One region of the Lysinibacillus sp. FSL K6-0075 genome, then DNA from elsewhere that is predicted to be linked to it. Evidence: riboswitches for the same ligand, from Rfam matches in the RefSeq annotation. Region 1 holds a riboswitch; each other region holds the start of a gene.

The links. Region 1 has a riboswitch for lysine ahead of MHB65_RS01375 (amino acid permease). Riboswitches for the same ligand answer to the same signal wherever they lie in the genome.
Region 2: it holds a riboswitch for lysine, as region 1 does, so the genes downstream of both, MHB65_RS17295 (aspartate kinase) here and MHB65_RS01375 (amino acid permease) in region 1, are expected to answer to the same signal.
Region 3: it holds a riboswitch for lysine, as region 1 does, so the genes downstream of both, MHB65_RS11935 (transporter substrate-binding domain-containing protein) here and MHB65_RS01375 (amino acid permease) in region 1, are expected to answer to the same signal.

What each region holds. Positions count from the first base shown of each region.
Region 1 covers NZ_CP151947.1:289,203-293,624, forward strand. The annotation lists gene MHB65_RS01360 (nitric oxide synthase oxygenase) at 1-130, shown strand, start outside; gene MHB65_RS01365 (hypothetical protein) at 209-739, shown strand; gene MHB65_RS01370 (MFS transporter) at 809-2,017, opposite strand; lysine riboswitch at 2,196-2,372, shown strand; gene MHB65_RS01375 (amino acid permease) at 2,455-3,918, shown strand; gene MHB65_RS01380 (response regulator transcription factor) at 4,073-4,422, shown strand, end outside.
Region 2 covers NZ_CP151947.1:3,527,723-3,532,144, forward strand. The annotation lists gene MHB65_RS17290 (YslB family protein) at 1-180, shown strand, start outside; gene MHB65_RS17295 (aspartate kinase) at 274-1,500, opposite strand; lysine riboswitch at 1,635-1,813, opposite strand; gene uvrC (excinuclease ABC subunit UvrC) at 1,922-3,712, opposite strand; gene trxA (thioredoxin) at 3,837-4,148, opposite strand; gene MHB65_RS17310 (amino acid permease) at 4,270-4,422, opposite strand, start outside.
Region 3 covers NZ_CP151947.1:2,429,603-2,434,024, reverse strand. The annotation lists gene MHB65_RS11945 (amino acid ABC transporter ATP-binding protein) at 1-2, opposite strand, end outside; gene MHB65_RS11940 (amino acid ABC transporter permease) at 15-740, opposite strand; gene MHB65_RS11935 (transporter substrate-binding domain-containing protein) at 911-1,768, opposite strand; lysine riboswitch at 1,888-2,074, opposite strand; gene odhB (2-oxoglutarate dehydrogenase complex dihydrolipoyllysine-residue succinyltransferase) at 2,416-3,675, opposite strand; gene MHB65_RS11925 (2-oxoglutarate dehydrogenase E1 component) at 3,767-4,422, opposite strand, start outside.

The sequences.
Region 1 (4,422 bases):
AAGAGAAGTTACAGGCAACTGGACATGGTTAATCCCGCCACTTTCGCCTGCAACGACTCATATATTCCATAAACCCTATGTAAATATATATCATACACCAAATTATTTTTATCAAAAGCCGTGCTATTAGCAGTAAAGGAGATGTTTACCTTCCTAATAATTTTGAAAATTAATTTCCAAATTACATGTTGAGGAGAGGGCGTTTACTATGTTAGACCAGCAAATCCCGAATATCCCATGGAGACAATTGACGACACCTTATGGTAGAGGAACAACCATCCCTCAGCTGATTGAACAGGAGCAATATCCACAGCTAGCTGCGTTAATTGAACATCAAGGTACACTATGGCAGGTGACACCCTGGGTTTTGCTTCTTCTTTTAAAAAAGCTAGCTAGTAAAAATACGGAGGATATCTCCTTACAAGAATTACAGTTATATTTGGCTGTGGCACATGCTATTACAAAGGATTATCTAGACTCAGTCAATACTGTTGAAACCATGCAGGAGCTATTAGATACTAACTATTTATGGTCAGAAAATGAGGACAATGATGAGCAGGAGTGGGAGGAAGAAACGCCAAAGGGCTATGGGCAGCAAGCTTTTGTAGGCTATTATTATTTTAGTTATTTACTCCTACAAGAGGCTATTCCTATTTTTTCTGCTATGACAGTTCATAGTAATGAAGCAAAAGAATGTCTTGCAGAATTGCTAACATTACTACAGCAATCTGACCATTAAACAATGCGTAAACGTATACACCATATAGAAATAAAGCAGATGGGGAACCTGAACCATCTGCTTTATTTATTAATGCACATATTCATCCTTGGAGGCTCTCATTGAGCAAAAGAAGAGTAATATTGCCACAACGACAAAGAGCCATCCCGCAATATTCCAGCCACCAAAGAAATCATGCAAGTAGCCAAAAAGAATAGGACCAATTGCGGCAAATAAATAACCCAAAGATTGTGCAAAGCCTGATAAATCAGCTGCCTCAAATGCAGTACGAGTGCGGAGAGTGAAGAACATCATTGCTAGGGCGAATGAAGAACCTCCTGCTAACCCTAGAAGGACCATCCACAGTACACCAAGACTAGTCCATTCCATGACAACACCAACAAACCCTACTAAATAGAAAGATGTAAACATCAATACAAGGGGGCGTTGTGAAGTCATTTTACCTGCAATTATAGGCACAGCTAAAGCCATTGGTACTTGTGAGAATTGCATGATGGAAAACATCCAACCGGCCTTGTCAGGAGCTAGCCCTTGGGCAATATAGATCTCGGGAATCCAAGCTGCAGTCGTGTAGAATAATAAAGACTGTAACCCCATTGCGCCTGTGACAGCCCAAGTAACAGGTGATTTCCATAAAGGTGTACCTGTCTTTTTAGATGTAGTAACTGGTTCGGGTTTATTTGATTTTAATTGAGGTATCCAAATTAAGATTGTAATGAGAACGAGTACGAGTGCAATGGACAGCGCACCTTGCCAGCCTAACGATGAATTGGCTATAGGATAGCTAATACCAGCACCAAGACCAGCAGTTAAATTCATGGACATGGTGAAAAAGGCCATCAATAAACCGACATGGTATGGAAATTTTAATTTTAATAATCCTGGAATAAGTACATTTCCAAAAGAAATGGCTACGCCAATTAGCACAGTACCTAATAGAAGTAACTCTGTTGTACCGAGTGAACGTAGGACAATCCCAAAGGCCAATAGAAAAGTTGATAAAAATAATGTTAGCTCAAGCCCTAGTTTGCGTGCTACAACTGGTGCAAATGGAGATATAATAGCAAAAGCAAGCAATGGAATCGTTGTTAGAAAGCCTGCCAATACATTAGATATCCCAAGATCTTCACGGATAAAGGATATAATTGGGCCAACAACAGTTAGTGGCATTCGTAATGTAGAGGCTATAAAGATAACTCCGAAAACTAAAAGTAAGGTTGTTCCTTTCCAGCTAATTTTTTTACTAGGATAACTAGCGGAATGATCATTTGTAGTCAAAATAAAATCCCCCCTAATCATAACCATTCTAATTGAACTACTATAACACTTTATCACACTATTAAAAATAGTAGAAGATTCATAAAATACAGAACATTTTCCGTTATATTGAAATGTCTATGGTCTTATGTTAGTATAATAAACATCATAAATTTAATAATTATATGCCTCATGTTTGTATTGAGGTAGAGGTCGCGATATTTATAAGTATGCTAATTGAAATGACAAGCATTGATGAAATTAGCTGAAAGGAAATATTGCCGAAGTGTGAGGGGACTTGAAAACCTCATGCTGGGGCTGTCTCCGAAAGGAACAGAACTGTCACGTTTGCACAACGTGTTGAGCTATCATTTAGGAAAAACTGAGGATTAACGTAGCCATCACAGTGTATATGTGATGGCATTTTTTTGCCTCATAAATAGGAAGGAAGCTATATCGTGAGTGAAATAAAAGTAAATCAGCTTGGTCATAAAGCACCGAAGCTGAAAAAAGAATTAAAAAGCCGCCATATTACAATGATTTCTTTAGGCGGTACAATCGGTACGGGGCTATTTTTAGCCAGTGGTGGTGCTATTGCACAGGCAGGACCTGGGGGCGCATTGCTGGCCTATGCCTTAATCGGTATTATGGTATATTTTTTAATGACGAGCTTAGGGGAAATGGCTGCGTATATGCCATCATCAGGTTCATTTAGTACCTACGCAACCAAATTTGTAGATCCTGCTTTAGGATTTGCATTAGGCTGGAACTATTGGTATAACTGGGCAATCACAATTGCTGCAGAAATCGCTGCCGTGTCATTAATTATGAAATATTGGTTCCCAGATAGCTCATCAGCACTGTGGACAGTATTATTTATTGCTGTTGTACTGACGTTTAATTTACTATCCGTAAAAAGTTATGGTGAAAGTGAATATTGGTTTGCCATGATTAAAGTCGTAACGGTCATCGTTTTTATTATCATTAGCTTACTAATGATTTTTGGTATTTTAGGTGGGCAGGCTCCTGTAGGTTTCACTAATTTCTTTATTAGTGATGGGCCATTCCATGGTGGCTTCCTTGCTACATTTGGTATTTTCCTAGCTGCTGGATTTTCATTCCAAGGGACAGAATTACTTGGAATTACAGCTGGTGAAACAGATGATCCTGGTAAAAATATTCCGAAGGCTGTTAAATCTGTATTTTGGCGTATTCTTTTGTTTTATATTTTAGCGATTGGTGCAATTGGGATGCTGATTCCATTCACAGATGAACGTTTATTATCAGAAGATATCGCAGTATCACCGTTTACACTAGTGTTTGACCGCCTAGGTATTGCCTTTGCTGCTTCATTAATGAATGCCATTATTTTAACGGCTATGCTGTCAGCAGGAAATTCAGGCCTGTATGCATCTTCTCGTATGCTATGGCAATTAGCGGTGGAAGGACATGCACCTAAATTTTTCGCAAAGCTAAGTCGTCGAGGTATTCCGATTTATGCACTGATGGCAACATTAGCTGTAGGTTGTTTAGCATTTTTAGCGTCATTCTTTGGTGATGGAGTGGTTTATATCTGGCTATTAAATGCCTCTGGAATGTCAGGCTTTATTGCATGGCTGGGTATTGCATTTAGTCATTATCGTTTCCGTCGAGCGTTTGATGCACAGGGCTTAGATCCAAAGTTATTACCTTATAAAGCCAAATTATATCCATTTGGACCATTATTTGCTTTTACCGTTTGTATGATCGTAGTCATTGGACAAAATTACACAGCCTTTACAGGTGATAAAATTGATTGGTATGGCATCCTTGTTTCGTATATCGGGATTCCACTATTTTTAGCACTATGGTTTGGCTATAAAATAAAGCACAAAACCAAAATGCTGCCACTTAAAGATTGTGATTTAAAAGTTGAAGAGTAAATAATAGAGCTGTTCTGTAAACCAAAGAGTGATGGGTTTATAGGACAGCTCTTTTTCGACACTCATGAACAAAATCTCTCAAAATAAACATCATAAATATGGTAATGTAATATAGATATGGAAATTTAGAGTTGGCAGGGAGAGGTGTATGATAGTGCAAAAGCATATTTTACTCGTAGAAGATGATGAAGCCATTCGTGAAATGGTCGATAATTACTTAACAATGGAAGGTTTCTCTGTCACAACAACGACCAATGGCGAAGAAGCATTACGAAGTTGTTTAGAAAATACCTTTGATTTAATCATCCTAGATATTATGATTCCTAAACTAAATGGATTAGAAGTATTAAAGATTATTCGAGAGCAGGCAGCACTTCCTATCATTATTATGTCTGCAAAAGACAGCGATGTTGATAAAGCATTGGGCTTAGGATTAGGAGCAGATGATTATATTGCTAAACCCTTTTCTATGCTAGAATTTTCGGCACGTGTAAAGGCTGTTAT
Region 2 (4,422 bases), 1.8 Mb from region 1:
CTGCAAATTAAACAACGTAGCTTTAAACTTGAAGCAGGATTTATAGCAGAGCAAATTCAACTAGCTAAAGGCTATCTTACAGAATGCTATAATGAAAAGCGAGAAAAGCAACAATACGTCATGTTTACAGTCAAATGGGACGTCAAAGAACGTATTATGAATACCATTCCCTCAGAGTAATAAAAAGGATTGTCTCCCCCTAACGGGATGACAATCCTTCTTTTTTCTTCCTTTAATTTTGGACAATTACATAAAATGCTGTTTCTTCTATTATTATATGTAAAGTGCTTGCTCTAAATTAAACTCATCATGCAGTGCATTAGCTGCTTGGATCATATCATCCTGTGGTACAACAACAGAAACTTTTATTTCAGAAGTACTTACCATTTTTACAGGGATATTTTCACGACGTAACCGATCAAACATACGAGCAGCAACACCTGGATTAGAGGCCATCCCTGAACCAATAATGGAAACTTTCGCCAACCCTATTTCGAAGTCTGCAAAACTAAATCCGAGTGATAATTTACTATCTTCTAGAACACGTAATGCTTCTGCAAATTCCTCTTTTAAAATAGAAAACGAAACAGTTGGTTTCAGCCCATCAATAATGGCTTGAACAATAATATCTACATTAATGCGGTTCTCAGCAAGAATAGTAAATATATCTGCTAATGAAGCATTAGAGAAAGCATCATACCCTACTGTTAAACGAATAATATCTGATTCAAAGGCCACGCCACGAACAACTAAGTTTTTTTCCATTTCCACTTCCTCCTTCAATAAAGTGCCTACTGACTCTACTAAACTTGAGCGTATGATAACAGGCATTTGAAATTTCTTTGCTAACTCCACCGCACGTGGATGTATGACATGAGATCCTAAATGAGATAATTCCAACATTTCATCATAGGAAATTTCCTGGAGCTTTTGGGCATGTGTCACATAACATGGATCTGCTGTATAAACACCGTCCACATTTGTATACATATCAGCTCGCTCCGCTTCCAATGCGATGGCAAGCGCTACAGCTGCCGTTTCAGCTCCACCTTTCCCAAGCATGGTGATATTGTGATCTTCGTCAACCCCTTGTTCTCCAGCAATGACTACAATTTGCCCCTGTGCAAAGTGTTCTTCGATTCGACTAACATCAATATAGTCGATACGCGCATGCCGATACATACCATCCGTATGAATACCTGCCTGCCATCCAGTCAGAGACACAGCCTGATAGCCCGCGTCCTGTAAGGCAATGGCAAATAAAGCACTAGATAATTGAGAGCCTGTAGACAAAACTGCATCTAATTCTCGTTTTGAAACATCGTCAGTTAGTTGATGTACCATCATTTTCATTTCTTTGGCAGTATGTCCCATTGCTGCAACAACTACCACTACATCAAATCCTCTGTCCTTTTCAGCAATCGCTTTCCGAGCTGCCTGTTGGATTTGTTCAGTAGAAGCTAATGCAGCTCCTCCAAACTTCATCACGATTTTAGCCATTTCTTTCGTTCTCCCTTCCAGTCCATGTATTTCACCTAATTACAGGAGACAAAACAGTTTCTAGAAAAACTAAAAGGCAGCCTCCACATAACGTGAAAGCTGCCTATAACATGTACAATAATCGTAACTTGCCCATGTGTGATAGCTCTCCGAAACGTTTAGAATCGACAGTCTTACATTTCTTAAATGCAAAACCAGTACAGCAATGGAAACAACAACGCTGTACTTCGGCAAGCTCCCCTTTCACACAATATCTCTGGACTTGTCCATCCTCCATTGTGTTACTCTTGAATCTTGCACCTCTATCATCACCTTAAAGTGAATGTATTCAATTCATTAAGCTTTAGCGTAAACAAGCTAGTCACGCCAGTTAGCTCTCCATAACATTGAAAACAATGTTATTTATAACCATAGCACATGCCTATTCCTTTGACAATGATTCTTGCTGAAAATAGCTAAAAATTTGGCTTGCTAAATTAGCGGGCATCCCAGCCTCCTGTAATGCTAGCTCGCTCGCCTCTCGAATTTTTTTGACTGAACCGAAATATTTAAGCAACTGTTGCTTACGTTTTGGTCCTACCCCTTCAATATGATCTAATACAGATTGAATGGCATGCTTCTCATGCTGTTGACGCAAGAAGGTAATAGCAAAGCGGTGGACTTCGTCTTGAATTCGTTGTAATAAATAAAAGCCATCACTTGTACGGTTTAAGGCAATCACCTCTGGCGGATCACCAAACAATAGCTGAGATGTATTATGCTTGTCATCCTTGGCTAAACCAGCAATCGGTATGACAAGACCAAGCTCATCTTCTAGTACTTCACGGGCTACTTCCATTTGCCCCTTACCACCATCAATTAACACTAAATCTGGTAATGGTAGACCTTCCTTTAAAACACGTATATATCGACGACGTATAACCTCCTGCATTGCACCGTAATCATCATGCTTGGCTGCTGAACGCGTTTTATATTTTCGGTATTCCTTTTTCGCAGGCTTCCCATCAATGAAAACAACCATGGCAGATACTGCATCCGTTCCATGCATATGACTATTATCAAAAGCCTCAATTCGTAAAGGTGCACTAATACCCATTGCTTCACCTAGTGCCTCACAAGCACCAATCGTACGTTCTTCCTGACGTTCTATTAGCTGGAATTTAGCTGCCACAGCAATTTCGGCATTTTTGGTTGCTAATTCAACCAGTTCCTTCTTTTGTCCTCTTTTTGGTGTAAGAACTTTGATCTCTAATAATTCCGTTAAGATGGCTGCATCAATGGCTTGTGGAATAAAAATTTCTTTTGGCTTAATATGCTCTGGCTTTTCATAAAAGCGCCCAACAAATGTTAAAAATTCTTCCTCTGCATCCTGATAGATCGGGAAAATCGAGACATCACGCTCAATCAGTTTACCTTGGCGCACAAAGAAAACCTGAACACACATCCACCCTTTTTCAACGGCATAGCCAAATACATCGCGATTTGTTGTATCACTTGATACTATTTTTTGTTTCTGCATGACCGTATCAATATGGGCAATTTGATCTCGAAATTCCTTCGCTCGTTCAAATTCTAGGTTTTCAGCGGCTGCAAGCATTTTAACTTCAAGCTCTTTTTTGACTGCCTCCACACCACCATTGAGAAACTTCGTCATATCCTCAATCATCTCTTGATAAACCTGACCATCAATTTCCTTAACACAAGGTGCTAAGCATTGCCCCATGTGATAGTACAAGCAAACCTTGGAGGGTAATTGTACACATTTGCGCAACGGATACAGTCGATCCAATAGTTTTTTCGTTTCGCTCGCTGCATAGGCATTCGGATAAGGACCAAAATATTTAGCCTTATCCTTTTTTACCTTCCGTGTCGTAATCAGACGAGGATGTTTTTCATTCGTAATTTTTAAATATGGATAGGTCTTATCATCCGTTAACATGACATTATATTTTGGATCATGTAACTTGATGAGATTCAGCTCTAAAATAAGTGCTTCAATATTAGATGATGTCACGATATACTCAAAATCTTCTATTTCACCTACAAGTCTTTGAGTTTTTCCTTCATGTGTTCCAGTAAAATAGGAGCGTACACGGTTTTTCAGAACTTTTGCTTTACCGACATAAATGATTGTCCCTTGTCGATCCTTCATCAAATAGCAGCCAGGCTGATCCGGTAAAATATCCAGTTTTCGCTTTATTAAATCGTTCATTACCTACCTGCCCCCCCTAAGTAAAAATTCCCCTCAATGAATCCTATTAGTTATTTTTCTTTATTATATAACGAAAAAAAGCCGAACACATCTATTGATGGCTCGGCTTTGTGAACTTCATTCATTACGCATGTTTTGCGATAAATGCTTCTAAAGCTTCTTTCGGTTGGAAGCCTACAGTTTTGTCAACTAATTCTCCATCTTTAAATAATAGTAAAGACGGGATTGACATAATTTGATACTGAGCTGCAGTACCTTGGTTATTGTCAACGTCAACTTTTACAATTTTAGCCGCACTACCTGCAGCGTCCATTTCTTCAAGAACTGGCCCAATCATTTTACATGGTCCGCACCAAGCAGCCCAAAAGTCTACTAGTACTAACCCTTCTTTAATATCGTCCTGGAACGTAGCATCTGTTGCATGTACAATTGCCATTTGAAATCCTCCTTAAACTTACTATGATTGTAGTATAGCATGGATAAATTCACTTGAGCGAACAATCTGCCTACAATGTATTTTTTATGCAAAACTGTGTCGAAAAATTAAATGACAGCCATTAATTGACTTGATAACGACCTTTCAATACATAGGTTAACGTAATAAAAAGATAGATAGATAACGTAATACTTGTCACGATAATAGATGTGGTAAAAATAATGCCAATGAGAATCGCACTTAACGCCAGTATGGCTATCCAAGTGGTATAAGG
Region 3 (4,422 bases), 2.1 Mb from region 1:
ATTTGTGCGTCCCCCTATACGGCTTCTTTTTGTTCTTTTTGATAGGCATCAGGTCCATCTAAACGTTTTTCAACGTAAAGAAGAATGCGTGATGCGGTAAATGTCATGATGAAATAAAGAATACATGCAACAAAGAATGATTCGAAATAGCGGAAGTTGTTACCTGAAATTGATTTAGTTTGGAAGAATAATTCCGTTACCCCAATGACATTTAAAACGGCTGTATCTTTAATATTCATAATTAATTGGTTACCAGTCGCTGGTAAGACGTTACGCGCTACTTGTGGTAAGACAACGTGAATCATAATTTGGAAGTGATTCATACCAATTGCTGATGCTGCCTCGTATTGACCATTATCAATCGATACAATACCACCACGAACAATTTCTGCCATGTATGCCCCTGTATTGAGGGAAACGACTAAAATACCTGCTGTAATAAAGTGCATATCGATACCGAATGCAATATCTAATCCGTAGTAGACAACCATAGCCTGTACAATCATTGGTGTACCACGGAAAAATTCAACATAGCATGTCAGTATAAATTTAATGAGCTTTAAGCTATAAAATTTCACACCTTTTTTACGAACTGGAATCGTATGCATAATTCCGATGAAAAATCCGATAAATGCACCAATAATTGTACTAATACTCGAAATCAGTAACGTATAATACGCACCTCGTAAAAACATTTGCCAGTTGTTTTCAATAATTGAAAGTATCCATTCAAGACTCATGATGTTCCTCCTAACAATGTCATCTTGCTTGCTTATTTCTTTTGTGTCCTAGCTCTTTCTACCATTCTATGTTTTGTCACGCTAGGACATTATCATTATGTAGAGAGGTTCTCATTTTGATAATGATGAAATGATCATGCACGGACTAGCAACTAGCCCGTGCCTTGTCATTATTGTGCTGCTGGTTGTTGCGAAATAGCTTCTTCCATAATCGCTTGACGATCGTCTTCCGAAATGCCTTTTAGGACTTCATTGATTTTTTCACGATTTGCGTCGTCCTTACGTAAGCCTACAGCAATTGAAGTATTTGATGGATCTGTATCAAAGCCTTCTTCAAATGCTACATATGTGAACTTATCGTTGGCAGCAGCAGCAGAAATACCCTCTGGACGTTCAGCTACATAGCCATCAATTTTACCTGCTTCTAACGCCACACGCATTGCTGGGAAGCTTTCCATTGCCGTTTGTTTTTCTACACCTTTGATTTGATCAATCACTGTGTAGTTTGATGTATTTAATTGTGATGTAATTTTAGCACCTGAGAAATCTTGAATCGATTTTGCATCTTCATATTTACTACCTTTTTTAATAACCATCACAAAATCAGATGTGTAATAGTTTTCTGTAAAATCAATTGTTTTCTTACGTTCTTCTGTTGGTGACATCCCTGCGATAATCGCATCAATTTTGTTCGATTGTAGCGCTGGCACTAATCCGTCCCACTCCATTTTAACAATGACTAACTCTTTGCCTAAACCTTCAGCGATTTTCTTCGCCATTTGTACATCATAGCCGCCTGCATACTCTGCATTATCCGCTATTTTCACAGCGCCATTCGCATCGTCTTGCTGTGTCCAGTTGAACGGTGGGTAGCCAGCCTCCATTCCAATTCGGAATTCACCGCCGCCTTCTTCTTTGTCAGCTCCAGCATCACCTGAACCGCCCTCTTTTTTGTCACTTGTGCCACATGCAGCTAGCACAATTGCCGTCATGATAGAGATCATTACTAACAACCATTTTCTTTTCATGAAAAACTCCCCTTTTCTGTAAAAAAATAAGACAACTGTACTAAAAAAGACCTAAGTATATTGAACTTAGGTCTTACCTTTTATGACAGTTGCCCAAATCCTCACTATAATTTCCATGTTTCCGAGATAGCACAACCTAGTAAATCTGGAAATCCATTTACTAGGACAGTCCTGCACTTATTCACTGCAGACCCAGTATAAAAGTACGAGCTCCTTTTATACTTCGGCGATATTTCCTTCTTCATTGCGTCTTCGCTTGCTTGTACTCTACAATGAACTAATAAATACCGCGCCTCTACCTCACTGGTAAATATTCGTGAGGTTTGTTTATTTAATTGATATTTAGATACTACTATAAAACTAATATGTTCGTCAAGACAGTTTTAACATTTTTCTGACTAATGACAATATTAGGGTATTGTGCGTTCCCTATCCATTTTAAATCGTTGAGCTTTCATCGATATTTCCGAAAATTACAACAAATTTTTATTAGAGCGTATATGCTCTCTGTGAGAAAAGTTGTGTTTATTTCTTTTGGCTCCTCTAAACGATATAACATTCGTACTCTTTCAAAAATAGAATCGGTCAAAACCTTTCGTCATGCACAAAAAAACCCTGCTGAACATTGTTCGCAGGGTTTAATGGCATTATGAATTTAATAATAAATCTTCAGGATTTTCGATTAATTCTTTAACTGTTTTTAAGAATCCTACAGAATCTTTTCCATCGATGATACGGTGATCGTAAGAAAGTGCTACATACATCATTGGACGGATTTGAACTTCACCATTTACGCCAACTGGACGGTTAACAATTGAGTGCATACCTAAAATACCAGCTTGCGTACCGTTCATAATTGGTGTTGACATTAATGAACCGAATACACCACCGTTTGTGATTGTGAATGATCCACCAGCCATGTCATTTAGGCCTAATTTTTTATCACGAGCTTTTGTCGCTAAGTTAGCGATATCTTTTTCGATTTCAGCGAAGTTTTTGCTGTTTGCATCGCGTACAACTGGTACGACTAAACCTTCTTCAGTTGATACAGCAATACCGATATCAAAGAAGTTATTTAAATGAATTTCATCGCCAGAGATTTGAGCGTTTACGTATGGGTATTTTTTCAGTGCTGCAACAACAGCTTTTGTAAAGAATGACATGAAACCAAGTTTGATGTCGTTTGCTTTCACAAACTCTTCTTGTTTACGTTTACGAAGTGCCATGATGTTTGTCATGTCAATTTCGTTGAATGTTGTTAACATTGCTGTTGATTGTTTCACTTCTAATAAACGTTTTGCAATTGTTTGACGACGACGGCTCATTTTTTCAATTGTTACACGGTCAGAATTAGCTGCTGGTGTGAATACTACTGGGCCACCTGAAGTTGCTACTGATGTAGGTGCTGCTACTGGTGCTACAGCTGGTGCTGTACCATGTGCTGCTACATCTTGTACACGTACGCGTCCTTGTGGATCTACTGGAGATACCGCTGCAAGGTCAATACCTTTTTCACGTGCAAGACGACGTGCTGCTGGCGATGCAACTACACGCTCACCAGAAGTTTCTTCTACTACTGGAGCCGCTGCAACTGGTGCAGGTGCTGCTTGTGGCGCTGCTGGAGCTGGAGCTGCTTCAGTTGGTGCTGCCGCTGGAGCTGCTGCTGCGCCTTCGCCTGCTTCTACTACTGCGATAACTTGACCAACTAGTACAGTATCGCCTTCTTCAGCTAAAATTTGTGTTAATACACCTGCTTCTTCAGAAATGATCTCAGCGTTTACTTTATCTGTTTCAAGTTCAACGATGAATTCACCTTTTTCAACGCGATCGCCCACTTTTTTTACCCACTGTGCGATACTACCTTCTGTAATCGATTCTGCTAATTCAGGGACTTTAATTTCAGCCACTTTCATTTCCTCCTTTGATTAACGTGCATGACGCACATAGAAGGGCTACTGCTTAAGGGCAAGTAGCCCAGTTTCAAAAATTGATATGTGATTATTTAACCTTTACTGACTCAGCAACCGCTTCTTCAATAAGAGCTGCTTGTGCTGCTTTATGAGAATCTGCATCTCCTTCAGAAGTTGAGCTCATTGCAGGACGACCTACATAGCGAAGCTTTTTACCTTCTGAAAGTGCATATAATGTTTCTAGTGCATAATTCCATGAGCCTTGGTTTTTAGGTTCTTCTTGTACCCATACGATCTCTTTCACATTAGGATACTTAGCAATGATACCAGCAACTTGCTCTTTTGGGAATGGGTAAAGTTGTTCTACACGGATAATGTGTAGGTGATCGAAGCCTTCGCCGTCTTTCACGCGCTCTGCTATGTCGATCATCACTTTACCTGTACCTAAAACGATGCGCTCTACAGCTTCTGGTTTAGCGCCTAAGCCTGGTTGTTCAATCACTTCTTGGAATGAACCATTTGCTAATTGCTCAGCATTCGCCGCAGCTAATGGGTGACGTAATAATGATTTTGGTGATACGACTACAAGTGGACGTACCCCTTCTGTACCTAATAATGCTGCTTGACGGCGTAATAAGTGGTAGTAGTTTCCTGCATTTGAACAGTTCGCTACAAACCAGTTATTTTCAGCTGACATTTGTAAATAGCGTTCCATACGGCTTGAAGAGTGCTCTGGACCTTGAC